DNA from 2 places in the Streptomyces sp. NPDC056738 genome. Region 2 is predicted to be linked to the other one. Evidence: riboswitches for the same ligand, from Rfam matches in the RefSeq annotation. Region 2 holds a riboswitch; the other holds the start of a gene.
What was found. Region 2 has a riboswitch for thiamine pyrophosphate ahead of thiO (glycine oxidase ThiO). Riboswitches for the same ligand answer to the same signal wherever they lie in the genome.
Positions count from the first base shown of each region.

Region 1: another riboswitch for thiamine pyrophosphate. It lies ahead of ACFRIC_RS35670 (purine-cytosine permease family protein); the one in region 2 lies ahead of thiO (glycine oxidase ThiO).

Region 1 is NZ_JBHTZF010000018.1:56,958-64,616, forward strand. It holds gene pflB (formate C-acetyltransferase) at 1-15, shown strand, start outside; gene pflA (pyruvate formate-lyase-activating protein) at 12-749, shown strand; gene ACFRIC_RS35655 (hypothetical protein) at 807-2,366, shown strand; gene gndA (NADP-dependent phosphogluconate dehydrogenase) at 2,490-3,932, opposite strand; gene thiD (bifunctional hydroxymethylpyrimidine kinase/phosphomethylpyrimidine kinase) at 4,106-4,903, opposite strand; gene ACFRIC_RS35670 (purine-cytosine permease family protein) at 4,969-6,369, opposite strand; TPP riboswitch at 6,360-6,454, opposite strand; gene ACFRIC_RS35675 (alpha/beta fold hydrolase) at 6,675-7,508, shown strand.
Region 2 is NZ_JBHTZF010000003.1:33,226-40,884, reverse strand. It holds gene ACFRIC_RS07590 (thiazole synthase) at 100-894, opposite strand; gene thiS (sulfur carrier protein ThiS) at 898-1,098, opposite strand; gene thiO (glycine oxidase ThiO) at 1,095-2,261, opposite strand; TPP riboswitch at 2,259-2,371, opposite strand; gene ACFRIC_RS07575 (hypothetical protein) at 2,424-2,801, shown strand; gene ACFRIC_RS07570 (NAD(P)/FAD-dependent oxidoreductase) at 2,834-4,078, shown strand; gene ACFRIC_RS07565 (Rv2175c family DNA-binding protein) at 4,156-4,527, shown strand; gene thiE (thiamine phosphate synthase) at 4,617-5,276, shown strand; gene metF (methylenetetrahydrofolate reductase [NAD(P)H]) at 5,491-6,414, shown strand; gene ACFRIC_RS07550 (hypothetical protein) at 6,471-7,481, shown strand; gene ACFRIC_RS07545 (phytoene desaturase family protein) at 7,534-7,659, opposite strand, start outside.

The DNA.
Region 1 (7,659 bases), on a different contig from region 2:
CACGGAACGCTGTGAGGACGGCCACGACGGGCCGGATCCACTCCTGGGACCTGTCCACCGGCGTGGACGGTCCCGGGACCCGGTTCGTCCTCTTCGTCAGCGGCTGCCCGCTGCGCTGTCTCTACTGCGCGAACCCCGACACCTGGCACATGCGCGACGGCCGGGAGGCCACCGTCGACGAGGTGATGGCCGAGATCGAGAAGTACCGGCCGTTCGTCACCGCCGCCGGGGGAGGGGTGACCGTGACGGGCGGCGAGCCCCTCCTCCAGCCCGCCTTCACCGCGGCGGTGCTGCGCCGCTGCAGGGAGGCCGGACTGCACACGGCCCTGGACACCTCCGGGTTCCTCGGCGCCCGCGCCACCGACCGGCTCCTCGCGGACACCGATCTGGTGCTCCTCGACATCAAGTCCTTCGACGCCGACGCCTACCGCAAGCTCACCGGCGGCGCACTCGCCCCCACACTCGACTTCGCCACACGACTCGATCGCCTCGGCGTCCCGGTGTGGATCCGCTACGTCCTCGTCCCCGGCCACACCGACGCGCCCGAGCCCATCGAGGGACTCGCCTGGTTCCTCTCCGGGCTCGGCAACGTCGACCGCGTGGACGTCCTCCCCTTCCACAAGCTGGGCGCCGCCAAGTACGAAGCCCTGGGCATCCCCTTCCCGCTGCGGGACATCCCCGTGCCCGGACCCGACCTGACCGAACGCGTCCGGGGCCAGTTCAGGTCCCAAGGACTGACCGCGCACTGACCTCCGCGCGGGGAAAATCCCGGGCCGATCCACCGCGACCCGGGGCAGGATGCCCCTGTGAACCACGTCCTGAGCGGTCTCGCCGCCAACCCGGCCCTGCCCTCCGAACTGGTCGACCGGCTGATCGCGGTCGCGGACGGGGACCTCGCCCGAGACCTCGCCGGCCGGGAGGACCTCAGCCACGCACAGGCGGTCGCCCTCTTCGCGCGCGACCCGGACTGCGGCGTGCCGCTCGCCCACGCCGGGAGGCTGACGGCCGCCGACGTCGATCCGGTCACCCGGCCGGACACCGCCCTCGCCCTGCTCGACGAGGGGTCCGGCAACCCCGACTGGGCGCGCCTTTTCGCGGGCGACCCGATGTCGGAGCGCCGGGAGAAGCTGGCGGCCTGTCCGGGCCTTCCGGCCGACGTGGTGGACAGGCTCGCCGCGGACCCGGATCCCGGCGTCGTCGCGGAACTCGCGCTGTGGACCACACCGGAGACGGCCGCGCGGCTCGCGGAGCATCCGCACGCCCTGGTCCGCCGCGCGGTGGTGTGCAACGAGGCGACACCCCCGGACGTACTGGCCGCGCTCCTCACCGGAGAAGGACTGCCGCCCGCGCGGCACTGCCGCGTCTGCGACCGCGAGGCGACCCCCTTCACCCACGATCCGGAATGCCCCCGGACGGACTGCGACCTGGGTCCGGGTGACTCCTGCGACGGTTCCCACGAGTCGGCCGTCCACGGGATGCGGATCGCGGCGCTCGGCAATCCGGCCACGCCCACGGAAGCGGCCGCCGGCTTCGCGGACCACCCTTCGGTGCTGCTGCGCCTGACGCTCGCCGCCCGCGAGGACCTGCCCCCGCAGGTGTGCGCCCGGCTCGCCACGGACCCCGTGCCCGGCGTCCGTGGTGACCTCGCCGAGAACCCCGCGATCGGCGAGGACGTCATCCGCGTACTGGCGCGGGACGGCGACGTATCGGTACGCCGGGGCCTCGCGCGGCATCCCCGCGTCCCGTTCGACGTGCTCACCGAACTGGCCCGGACCGCCAAGGTCGGGGCCACGCTCGCTCCCCGTGTCGCCGCCGCGACGCCCGCCGAGCTCGCGGACCTGGCCCGGTCGCCGGACCCGGCGGCCCGCATGCTCGCGGCCCAACACCGTGACCTGCCGCCCGGGATACGCGACGCGCTGGCAAGTGACGCCGACGCGAAGGTGGTCAAGGCCGTCGCGCCACACCCCGGCCTCTCCGAAGGACAGTTGAGGGCGATGGCCGACCGGCACGGAGTCCGGGTGCTCGCCAGGGTGGCGGCCAACCCCGGTGCGAGTCCGGGTCTGTTGGAACACCTGACCCGTCAGGCGCCACCGGTGCCGAAGGCCCTCCGGGAGGTCGCCCGGCACCCGAACGCGCCGGTCGAAGCCCTGCTCTCCTGCCTCGCGGACGACCGGGCGAGGCCCGTGGCCGCCGCGCACCCGGCCCTGCCGCCGGCGGTGATCGTGGACCTGCTCGCCGACCCCGACCGGCAGGTGGCGGAAGCGGCGGCAGCCAACCCGTCCCTGCCGCCCGCCGTGATGGCGCGACTCGTGACCGCGGCCGACGAGACCCGCGCGAGCGCCGGTCGAGACGTCCGGCGGTCATGACGGGCGGGGCCGGACCTCCGTCACGACGGGGCGGGGCGGTCCATCCGTCACGACCGGGCGGGCCGTGCGTCCGTCGCAACGGATGCACGGCCCGCCCCGCGCTCAGTCATCTCCCGACCGGATTCACAGCATCTCGGTCTCGCCGCGGGACGCCTCGCCCCACAGCGTGTGGAAGCTGCCCTGACGGTCGGTGCGCCGGTAGGTGTGGGCACCGAAGAAGTCGCGCTGGCCCTGGGTGAGGGCGGCCGGCAGGCGGTCGGCGCGCAGCGTGTCGTAGTAGGACAGCGCCGCCGAGAACGCGGGCACCGGGACGCCCCTGCGGGTGGCGATGGAGACGACCTCGCGCCACGGGACCTGGGCGTCCTTGATCTCGGTGGCGAACCCCGCGTCGGACAGCAGGCTCACCAGGCCCGGGTCGACGGCGTACGCGGCGCGGATGCGGTCGAGGAACGCCGCGCGGATGATGCAGCCGCCGCGCCAGATCTTCGCCACCTCACCGAGGTCGATGTCCCAGCCGTACTCGGCGGCGGCGTCCAGGATCATCTTCCAGCCCTGGTCGTAGGCGATCAGCTTCGAGGCGTACAGGGCGTGTTCGACCTGGCTGGTGAAGCGCTCGGCCTCGGTCCCGGACAGGTCCCAGTGGGTGCCGCCGGGCAGACCGCGGTAGGCGGAGCGCAGCGCGTCCTGGCTGGAGGCGGCGCGGGCGAAGGTGGCCTGCGCGATGGCGGTGACCGGGGAGCCGAGGTCCAGGGCGGTCTGCACGGTCCAGCGGCCGGTGCCCTTCTGCCCCGCGGCGTCCACCACGATGTCGACGAAGGGCTCCCCGGTGGCGGCGTCCGTGTGCGCGAGCACCTCGGCGGTGATCTCGATGAGGTACGAGTCGAGGCGGCCCTTGTTCCAGCGCCGGAAGATCTCCGCTATCTGCGGCGGCGTGTAGCCCCCGACGCGGCGGAGCAGGTCGTAGGCCTCGCCGATCAACTGCATGTCGGCGTACTCGATGCCGTTGTGCACCATCTTGACGAAGTGACCGGCGCCGTCGGTGCCGATGTGCGTGGCACAGGGCTCGCCGTCCACCTTGGCGCTGATCGACTCGAACATCGGGCCCAGCGAGGCGTACGACTCGGGGGAGCCGCCGGGCATGATGCTCGGCCCGTTGAGGGCGCCCTCCTCGCCGCCGGACACGCCCGCGCCGACGAAGTGGATGCCGCGCTCGCGCAGCGACTGCTCACGCCGGCGGGTGTCGGAGAAGTGGGCGTTGCCCCCGTCGATGATCATGTCGCCGGTCTCGAGCAGCGGCGCGAACTCCTCGATGACGGCGTCGGTGGCCGCACCCGCCTGCACCATGATCATGAGGCGGCGCGGGCGCTCCAGCGCCGCCACGAAGTCCTCGGCCGACTCGGCCGCGACGAAGGCGCCCTCGTGTCCGAACTCCTCGACCAGTGCCTTGGTGCGCGCGGGTGTGCGGTTGTGGACGGCGACGGTGTAGCCGTTCCGGGCGAAGTTGCGGGCCAGATTGCGGCCCATCACGGCGAGCCCTGTGACGCCGATCTGTGCGGTCGCCTTCATGGTGTGCTCCTTGGATCCGGATCTGCCTGTCCGCGTACCTGACGGGCGAGCAGACGACTGTCGCTGTGCCGATCAGTACGCCGCCAGGAGCCCAGGTGTTCACCTTTCGGCACAGGAGCTGTGGGGGGACGGCGGAACGGGTGCCGGCCGCCGGGCGCCGGGGCGCGCCGAGGTCAGCCGTCCCGGCGCAGCCGCCATCCGTGGTCCACCGGTCCGATGCCGGCGCCGAGCGCGAAACCGGCCTCGATCGCGGCGGTCACGTAGGCCTTGGCCCGCCGTACCGCCTCCGGCACGTCGAGGCCCTCGGCCAGTCCCACCGCGACGGCCGAGGCGAGCGTGCAGCCCGTGCCGTGCGTGTGCCGGTTGTCGTGGCGGGGCGCGCGCAGCCAGTGCTCGGCGGTTCCGTCGGTGAGCAGGTCGACGGCCTGGCCCGGCAGATGACCGCCCTTCACCAGCACCCAGCGGGGACCGAACGCGAGCAGCAGGTCGGCGGCCCGGCGCATGTCCGGCTCGCCGTCCACCTTCACGCCGGTGAGCTGGGCGACCTCGTCGAGATTCGGGGTGGCCACGGTCGCGCGCGGCAGCAGCCGGGTCCGTACGGCGTCCAGGGCGTCGTCGGCCAGCAGCCGGTCACCGTGCTTGGAGACGCTCACCGGGTCCACGACGACCGGGGCGCCCACGTCGGTCAGCAACTCGGCGACGGTGGTGACGAGTTCGGGCGAGGAGAGCATCCCCGTCTTCACCGCCTGGACGCCGATGTCGTCGACGACGCTGCGGTACTGGGCCCGTACCGCTTCCTCGGACAGTTCCCAGGCCCCCTGCACGCCCACGGAGTTCTGCGCGGTCACCGCGGTGAGCACGCTCATCCCGTGGGCGCCCAGCGCGAGCATGGTCTTGAGGTCGGCCTGGATTCCGGCGCCTCCGCCGGAGTCGGATCCGGCGATCGTCAGGACGCGGGGAGGGGTGGTCATGGGGTGTTCCTCTCGGAAACGGCTTCGGGCACGGGGGCCCTGACCGGCTGAGCGACGGGCGGCCCTCAGACGCGGCGGCGCAGCCGCAGCGGGGCGTAGAGGGCGAGGGCGACGAGGAACGCCACGTAGTAGGAGAGATCGGCGCCGTGCAGTGCGTCGGCCACCGGACCGACGTACAGGCTCGTGTCCATGAACGGCACGGCCGCGCCGAACGCCGCGACGAAGGCCACCAGCGAGGGCCACGCCGGGCGCGGACGGGAGAGCTCGGCGGCGACGTCCACCGGGGCGCCTCCGCGCTCCCGCTTCCGGGCGATCCAGTCGACGACGACGATCGCGACGAACCCGGGAATCCAACAGCCCACGAACAGCAGCACGTTCTGGAAACGCGCCGTCGTGTCGGCGGCGTGCATCCACAGCACCAGCGGGAAGCCGAGCGCCGCGGCCAGGGCCGCCGCGACCGGTCGCGGGATCCGCACCCCCAGGGTCTGGAGGGCCAGCGAACCGCTGTAGTCGTTCATCGCGTTGCTGCACACGGCGGCCAGCGCCACGGCCAGCAGCCCGAACGCGCCCGCGGCACCGCCGCCCAGCAGCACGTCCACGCCCGCCGCCGTCTGGTCGGTCAGCACCGAGGCACCCCACAGTCCGAGGACCTGCACGGCGACGAAGGAGGCGACGAGTCCGAGCAGGGTGCACCAGAACATGCGCGGGCGGGACGTCGTCCGCGGCAGATAGCGGCTGAAGTCACCGGCGTACGGCGCCCAGGACAGCGACAGGCTCAGCGCGATGGTGCTGGTGAGGACGAACGCGCCGGCACGGTCGGCGCCGGTGGCGGACCCGGTCGTCGCGGGGTGGACCCCGTCGAGCATCCGCCAGGCGATCACCGCGAAGGCCACGGCGAGCACGAACGTCATGACGATCTGGAGGCGGTGGATCGCCTCGTAGCCGAGGACACCGAGCGCCCCCTGCGCGGCCATCATGACCAGGACGCCGAGCCAGAACGGCCAGCCGCACAGCCGTGCCAGCGCGTCCCCGCCGAACAGGCCGATCAGCGCGTCCCAGGCGACCGAGGACAGCCACTGGAGCGTGCCGGGAAGCACCACGGACGGGCCGAACGCCAGCCGTGCGAGGGGGAGTTGGCCCGTACCCGTGAGGCCGCCCCAGGTGCTGAGGTAGGCGGTGGGCAGCGCGCCGAGCACGGTCCCGAGGACGACCGCGGCGAGCGCGGTGGTGAAGTCGAGGCCGAGCGCGATCCCGATCGTGCCGGTGAACACGCCCGTCATCGTCAGGTTCGGCGCGAACCAGACGGTGAAGAGGCGTCCCGCCCCGCCGTACCGGTTGCTCTCGGGGACCGGTTCGATGCCGTGGCCCTCCACGCGGAGGTCGCCGGGTGCGGCCGGCATCCGTCCGTCGAAGACGGCAGGCCGGCTGTCGGCGGGCAGCCCGCCGGGAACATGCGCCAATGGCATGAAGACATCCCTCCGCCAGTATGAACTGGTTCAGGTTCGACGGGTGTGATCTCAGCCCTCGGACGGGGCACCCCGTGTCCGGTACGACGGACACCCTAACCGTTCCCCGCGACGCGGCGGCAGGGGGTCCTCACTCGCCCGGACCGGCGTACGCCCGCGCGTGCTCCGGTTCATTCGAACGGCGCGGGCGGGCCCGTTCACAGCGCGGCGCGTGCCGCCCCTCGGTAGTGTCGGAAGTGATCGCCGCTCGCTCTGCGCTCCCGGGTTCCGGGCCCCGGTGGCAGGGCCGAAGGAGGCAGGGTGCCGTGACCGTGATCTCCCTGAAGTCCGCGCAGGTGCGGGAAGGTCTCGTCCTCCCGTACGCCGAGGCCGGCTACCCCAGTGGTACGCCGGTCGTGTTCGTGCACGGTCTGGCCGACTCCTGGTGGTCCTTCGAACCCCTCCTCAGGCGCCTTCCGGCGTCCCTGCACGGATACGCGCCCACACAGCGCGGGCACGGCGACGCCGGCCGGCCACCGGAGGGCTACACCCCCGACGACTTCGCCGCGGACCTGGTGGCCTTCCTGGACGCGGTCGACATCCCCCGGGCCGTCCTGGTCGGGGCGTCCAGCGGCGGTGTACCGGCCCGGATCGTCGCCGGCAGCCACCCCGACCGCATCGCGGGTCTGGTGCTGCTCGGTGTCCCCGGCACCCTCGCGGACAAGCCGGCGGTGACCGGCCTGGTGGCGGCCATGGAGGACCTGGCCGATCCGGTGCCCCGCGCCTTCGTCGAGGACTTCCTGGCCGACACGGTGGCCCGACCGATCGCCCGGGGGTTCGTCGAGACCATGGTCGAGGAGAACCTGAAGCTTCCCGCGCACGTCTGGAAGGACACCGCCCGCGGGCTCCTCGACGCCGATCTCCGCGCGACCCTCGGCGGCATCCTCGTGCCCACACTCGTCATCTGGGGTGAACAGGACGAATTCCTGCCGCGCGAGGACCAGCAGACCATCCTGGACGCCGTCCACGGCGCCGACTTCCTCGCCTACCCGGAGACCGGGCACTCCGTGCACTGGGAACAGCCCGAGCGCGTGGTCGCCGACCTCACCGCCTTCGTCTCGCGGATCGAGCACCCCGGCACCCGAACCGGCGGCGGCTGACCGCACCCTGCGGGTGCGCGGGACTCGCCGGGTGCCGCGAGGGAACCCGTCCGGTCCGGGCCGCGCTCCCTGACGTGATCCGTACCGTCGTCACCCCGCCGACAGGTCTTTGCATGGCATGCTCATGCTCCCCACAGGAAGGGATCACGTG
Region 2 (7,659 bases):
GCGCACGTCCGGACGGCGCGATCGCTGCCGGGTGTTCCGGGGAGCCGGAGCGCGGCGGGTTCCCCGGGCGGCCGAAGCGTCGCGGGGTGTCCGGTGCGCTCAGAACGCCGGGCGCTCCGGGTCCAGCGCCGCCACGCCCTCCGTGGGGGAGGACGCCGTCGCGAAGTGCCGCCGGGGGATGCGCCCCGCCCGCCGCGCCAGCCGGCCCGCCTCCACCGCGTGCCGCATGGCCTCCGCCATCAGCACCGGCTCCTGCGCCCGCGTCACCGCCGAGGCCAGCATCACCCCCGCGCACCCCAGCTCCATCGCGAGCGCGGCGTCCGACGCCGTGCCCGCTCCCGCGTCCAGGATCACCGGCACGCCCGCGTGCTCGACGATCAGCTCGAAGTTGTGCGGGTTGCGGATCCCGAGCCCGGACCCGATCGGCGAGCCGAGCGGCATGATCGCCGCGCAGCCGACGTCCTCCAGCTTCCGCGCCAGCACCGGGTCGTCGTTCGTGTACGGCAGCACGGTGAAGCCGTCGTCGACCAGCGTCTCCGCCGCGTCGAGCAGCTCGATCGGATCGGGCAGCAGGGTGCGCTCGTCGGCGATGACCTCCAGCTTGACCAGATCGGTGCCCAGCGCCTCGCGCGCCAGACGGGCCGTCAGCACGGCCTCGCCCGCGGTGTAGCAGCCGGCCGTGTTCGGCAGGACGCGGATGTCCAGCCTGGCCAGCACCGACAGGACCGAGCCGTGCACGGACGCGTCCACGCGCCGCATCGCGACCGTCGTCAGCTCCGTGCCCGACGCCACCAGGGAGCGCTCCAGCACGTCGAGGCTGGGCGCGCCGCCCGTCCCCATGATCAGCCGGGAGCCGTAGACCGTACCGCCGAGGACGAAGGAGTCGTCTGCCATGGGTCAGCCTCCTTGGACGGCGGTGAGGACCTCGACGCGGTCGCCCTCGGCGAGCGCGGTGGACGGCCACTGCGCGCGCGGGACGACGGTCTCGTTCAGGGCGGCGGCCACCCCGGACGACGAGGCGGTGAGGGTCGCGACGAGCGCGTCGAGAGCGGTCCCGGCGTCGATCCGCCGCCGCTCCCCGTTGACGACGATGTTCATACGGGCAGCTCCGTGAGGGCGGTGGCGCCGAAGCGCAGGGGCGTGAAGGGGCGGGCTTCGGCGGGGAGTTCGCCGGTGGTCAGCACGTGGGCCATCACGTCACCGGTCACGGGCGTCAGGAGTACGCCGTTGCGGTGGTGCCCGGTGGCCAGCAGCAGCCCGTCCAGGGCGCTCGGGCCGAGCAGCGGCGCGTTGTCGGGCGAGCCGGGGCGCAGCCCCGCGCGGGTCTCGGTGAGCGGCAGCTCGGTGATCCCGGGGACCAGCTCGTGGGCGTCGCGCAGCAGCTCGTACACGCCGCCCGCCGTCACGGTGGTGTCCCAGCCCAGCTCCTCGCTGGTCGCGCCCACCACGAGCTCGCCGTTCTCGCGCGGCACCAGGTAGACGTGGCTGCCGCGCACCACGGCCCGCACGGTCCGGTTCAGGAAGGGCGCGTACCGCCGCGGCACGGTCAGCCGCAGCACCTGACCCTTGACCGGGCGCACCGGTGGCACGGCGTCCTCGGGGACGCCCGCGAGGCGTCCGCTGAGGCTGCCCCCGGCCAGCACCACCCGGTCCGCGGCGAGGGCGGTGCCGTCCGCGGTGACGACGCCGGCCGCCCGCTCCCGTACGACGCTCAGCCGCTCCGCCCAGGTCCGGTGCATGACCACCCCGGCCCGCTCACAGGCCGTGACGAGGGCCGCCGCGAGGCGCCGCGGGTCGATCTGGTGGTCGCCGTCCACCCGCAGGCCCCCGCGCACGCCGGGCGCGAGCATCGGCTCCAGACGGCGGCACTCACGGCCGCTGAGCCACTCCGACTCCAGCCCCGAGCGGACCTGGAGCGCGTGCAGTTCGCGCAGATGGGCCCGGTCGTCGGCGTCCAGCGCGACGGCCAGCGTGCCGCTCCGGCGGTAACCGAGGTCCTGTCCGGCCGCCTCGGTGAGCTCGGCGGCGAAGTCCGGATAGCGGCGCGCGGAGGCGAGGTTGAGGCCCAGCAGGGTCTCCTCGCCGAAGTGCAGCTCGGTGACGGCGGCCAGCATCCCGGCCGCGACCTGCGCGGCGCCGCCGCCCGGCTCGGGGTCCACGAGCGCGGTGGTGAACCCGCGCTGCGCGGCCCGCCAGGCCGTCACCAGACCGATGATTCCGCCCCCGACGACGAGGACGTCCGACGAACGTGCAGACGGCATGGGCGTCCAGCCCCTCCCTTCGCCGGCATGACCCGGATCAGGTTCGTACGGTCGGAGGCCGCCCAGCCTCCCTCTCAGCCCGGTGCGTCCGGGCTCCCGCGAGTGCTTTACGTTGGCCACCCTAGCCCGCCCCCGTCCGTCTCAGTAAGGGAGCCTCCGCCCATGGCGCGACCGCTCGACGGCCTCGTGCTCGCCCCCGTCGCCGACCAGGCGCCGGGCCAGGTGGGCACCCGCACCCGGTTCACCTACCACGAGGAGGACGGAGTGGTCTGGGCCGACTACGCCGGCGGCGACGTCGTCCGCGGACATCTCGTGGGCACCCGTGAGGGCGACCGCCTCGACTTCCGGTACGTGCAGCTCAAGCGGGACGGCACCACCGCGTCCGGCCACTGCGTGTCCCTGGTCGTCGAACTGCCCGACGGCCGGGTGCGGCTGGAGGAGACCTGGACGTGGGAGTCGCAGCCGGGCGCCGGGACGAGCGTGGTGGAGGAACCGGTCGGGACCGGCCGTGTGCAAGAGGTCACCGAGCACGTCCGCTGACTGACGGATCGTCACGTGTCTATGGTGATCAGGTGAGCGATCAGACGCAGGCACAGTCCCCGTCCCGGCCGCGGCGGCACACGGCACGACGGGTCGTCGTGGTGGGCGCCGGCATGGCCGGGGTGCAGACCGCGGTCGCCCTGCGCGAACAGGGCTTCACGGGCACCGTCACGCTGATCGGCGCGGAGCCGCATCAGCCCTACGACCGGCCGCCGCTGTCCAAGGCCGTCCTGCTCGGCAAGGCCGAGGGCTCCGCCTTCGACATCGACTTCGAGGCCCTGGACATCGACCTCCGGCTGGGCAGCGAGGCGCTCGGCGTGCGCCCCGGCGACCACGAACTCGACACGGACGCGGGGGCCGTCCCGTACGACGTCCTGGTCGTCGCCACCGGCGCCGAACCGATCCGGCTCCCCGGCGCCGAAGGGGTGCCCGGCGTGCATCTGCTGCGCACGCTCGACGACGCCGACCGGCTGCGTCCCGTACTCGCACGGCAGCACGACATCGTGGTGGTCGGAGCGGGCTGGATCGGCGCCGAGTTCGCCACGGCCGCGCGCGAGGCGGGCTGCGCGGTCACCGTCGTCGAGGCCGCCGACCGGCCGCTCGCCGGGGCGCTGCCGCCCGAGGTGGCCGCCCCGATGGCCGCCTGGTACGCGGACAGCGGGGCCTCGCTGCGCACCGGCGCGCGCGTGGAGCGCGTCGAACCCGGCGCGGTGATCCTGGACGACGGCTCCCGGGTGCCCGCGGGCGCCGTCGTGGTCGGGATCGGCGCGCGGCCCGCCACCGCCTGGATCGCCGGCTCCGGCATCGAACTCGGAGCCCACCGCGAGATCGTCGCCGACGACCATTTGCGCACCTCGCTGCCCGACGTCTACGCGGTCGGCGACTGCGCCTCCTTCCCGTCCGGCCGCTACGAGGAACGCCTTCTCGTCCACCACTGGGACAACGCCCTCCAGGGCCCGCGCACGGTCGCCCTGAACATCGTCGGCGAGACGCCCGCCGCCTACGACCCCGTGCCGTACTTCTGGTCCGAGCAGTTCGGCCGTTTCGTGCAGTACGTCGGCCACCACACGCCCGCCGACACCCTGGTGTGGCGCGGTGACCCCTCGGGCGCCTCCTGGTCGGTGTGCTGGCTCCGCGAGACACGGCTCGTCGCCCTGCTGGCGGTGGGCCGCCCGAGGGATCTCGCCCAGGGGCGCCGGCTCATCGAGGCGGGTGCCGCGATGGATCCGGTGCTGCTCGCGGACCCGTCGAGGCCGCTGAAGGGAGCCACCGCCTGATCACGTCCCGGTCCCGTCACCCCGGGTCGGACGCCCTCGGCTTTCCGGCTGTCGGTCCGGGATGGCAGGCTTGTCCCGTGACCGAGATTGACGCAAAGACCGATGCTCTCGTCCCCGCCTGGCTCACCCTCCCCGACATCGCCGAACAGCTCGGCGTCGAGGTGACACGCGTCCGGCAGCTGGTCAAGGAAGGCCAGCTCATCGCCGTACGCCGTGGTGAGAACCGCGCACTGCACGTCCCCGCCGACTTCATCGACGTGGACGAGCAGAAGGTCGTCAAGGGCCTGGTCGGCACCCTGACGCTCCTGAGGGACGACGGTTTCTCCGACGAAGAGGCCCTCGAGTGGCTCTTCACCCCCGACCCGACCCTGCCCGGCACCCCCGCGCAGGCCCTGAGCGAGAATCGCGGCACGGAGGTGAAGCGTCGCGCCCAGGCGCTCGCCGTCTGACCTGATCGAGACCGTCCGGCACGGGGAGCACGGCGGCGGGACCCTCCCGGCCGCCGCGCTCCCCGCGCACCGACAACGGGGGACCACGCATGCCCGAGAACGCCGCCACGACCGCCCGGGGCCGCCTCGCCGACGCCCGCGTCTATCTGTGCACCGACGCCCGCAGGCGCCAGGGCGACCTCGCCGCGTTCCTCGACGCCGTCCTGGCGGGCGGCGTGGACATCGTGCAGCTCCGTGACAAGGGCATGGAGGCGGGCGAGGAGCTGGAGCACCTGAAGGTGTTCGCGGACACCTGTGCCCGGCACGGCAAGCTCCTCGCGGTCAACGACCGGGCGGACGTGGCGCACGCGGCCCGCGCCGGCGTCCTGCACCTGGGCCAGGGCGACCTCCCCGTTCCCGCGGCCCGCGCGATCCTCGGCGACGAGGTGGTCGTCGGCCGCTCCACGCACTCCGAGGCCGAGGCCCGGGCCGCCGCCGTACAGGAGGGCGTGGACTACTTCTGCACCGGCCCCTGCTGGCCCACCCCCACCAAGCCCGGCCGCCACGCACCCGGGCTCGGCCTGGTCCGCGCCACGGCCGCCCTCGGCACCGAGCGTCCGTGGTTCGCGATCGGCGGCATCGATCTCGGCCGGCTCGACGAGGTGCTCGAAGCGGGCGCCCGCCGTGTCGTCGTCGTCCGGGCGATCACCGAGGCGGACGACCCGGGCGCCGCGGCGGCGGAGTTCGCGAAGCGGCTGCGGGACGTCTGAGGTCCGGCGGTCGCGGCAGGCCGGAGGCCCGGCGCCCGCGCGCGGAGGCGTCCGGTGCGGTGGTTGTCCGCGGGGTGGCTGTGCGCACGATCGGCGCGGCGGCCGTCCGGGGGTCCGGCCGGCCGCTGTCCGAGGGGTGGACAAGAAATCGACAGATCGGACAAAAGTCAGCGGTTCGGTTGGGTGACCGACGCCCTCTGGCTAACCTGCGGGTATGGCCCTCGGATCTGCATCCACCAGGACTGATCGCGCACGCACCGTGCGCGACATGCTCGCGACCGGCAAACAGACCTTTTCCTTCGAGTTCTCGGCGCCGAAGACCCCCAAGGGCGAGCGGAACCTGTGGAACGCCCTGCGGCGGGTCGAGGCCGTGGCCCCGGACTTCGTCTCCGTGACCTACGGGGCCGGCGGCTCCACGCGGGCCGGCACGGTCAAGGAGACCGAGCAGATCGTCCTCGACACGACCCTCACCCCGGTCGCGCACCTCACCGCGGTCAACCACTCCGTCGCGGAGCTGCGCAACATCATCGGGCAGTACGCGGACGCGGGGATCCGCAACATGCTCGCCGTGCGCGGCGACCCGCCCGGGGACCCCATGGCCGAGTGGGTCCCGCACCCCCAGGGCCTGACCTACGCGGCCGAACTGGTGCGCCTCATCAAGGAATCCGGAGACTTCTGCGTCGGGGTCGCGGCCTTCCCGGAGATGCACCCCCGGTCCACGGAGTGGGATCTGGACGTCTCGCACTTCGTCGACAAGTGCCGCGCGGGCGCCGACTACGCGATCACCCAGATGTTCTTCCAGCCGGAGTCCTACCTCCGGCTGCGGGACCGCGTCGACGCGGCGGGCTGCGCGACCCCGGTCATCCCGGAAGTCATGCCCGTGACAAGTGTGAAGATGTTGGAACGGCTGCCCAAACTCTCGAATGCTTCATTCCCGGACGTCCTGAAAGAGCGGATCCTCACAGTCAAAGACGATCCGGCGGCTGTACGCTCCATTGGGATCGAGTTCGCGACGGAGTTCTGTGCGAGGCTGCTGACCGAGGGTGTCCCCGGGCTGCACTTCATCACGCTCAACAACTCCACCGCGACGCTGGAAATCTACGAGAATCTGGGCCTGCATCACCCGCAGCAGGCCTAGACCGGTCGCACCCGCGTACGACACACTGCGTAGCGGCCACTGGGAGAGGGGCGTACATGGGCTTGACGGTCCTCTATCTGGCATTCGGCATTGTCGCGCTGTGGCTGCTCGGCGAAGTGCTGCTGCAGTACAAGGCGCGGCTGCGCTTCCGGCTGCTCGCCTTCGTGGGCTTCCTCGGCGTGGTCCTCGGCGTCCTCATGCACTCGGTCGTCGTCATCGGCCTGGGCGCGGCCGCCTTCACCGTCGGTCAGACCTATGTGACGCTGTCGTTCCGCCAGGGCTTCGCGCAGGGCTGGGCCATCAACGGCCCCGGTGCGGAGGACAGGCCCGGCAAGCTCAGCAAGCGCCGCCGCGGTGAGCCCGAGGACGCGGACGAGGCGGAGGAGACCCCCGAGCTCGACGAGGTCGAGGTGGCCGCCTACCGGCGCGAGGACCAGTACGCCGACGAGGACGACGTCTTCACGCCCGCCCCGTCCGACCGGTTCTCGCCCCCCGAGCCGGCCGAGCCCACGGCCGCCGAGACGACGTCGGTGTACGAGCCGCAGCCGCTGCCCGAGGACACCGGCTCCTACGGGGTCTACGACTCCGGCGCGTACGCCGCGGCCACCGACCAGTCCTACGCCGGCGCGTCCCCGTCCCAGGACCAGCAGGCCTACTCCACCGGTCAGAACCAGCAGGCCTACGCGACGGGTCAGAACCAGCAGGCCTACGCGTACGACGGCTACACCGGCTACGACCAGCAGCAACAGCAGTACGGCTACGGCCAGCAGCAGTACGCCGGCTACACCGACCCGTACACGGGCCAGCAGACCTACCAGAACGGCACGTACGACCAGAGCGCCTACAACGGCGGCGACCAGGGGTACGCGCAGCAGCAGAACTACGGCCAGGACCAGTACGCCACCGGCACCTACGGCGGCGAGACCCCGGCCGGCGGCGTCTGGGTGCCGCAGCAGCGCACCGACGAGTACGGCGGCGAACTCCCGCCCGAGCAGCAGCAGTACCCGTACCAGGGCAACACCAACGGCAACGGCAACGCCGGGTACGACGAGCAGTACCGCTACTGACCGGCGGGACGGCGGCCGAGGGTCCTCCCCGCGCCGCGGCCCGCCGAGCCGTTCACTGCGAGCCCTGGAACTCCGGCCCCTCGACGATCAGACCGGTCACCAGAGCGCCCGACATCCCGGCGTGCGGCAGACCACCACCGGGATGCGCCCAGCCTCCGGCCGCGAAGAGTCCCCCGAT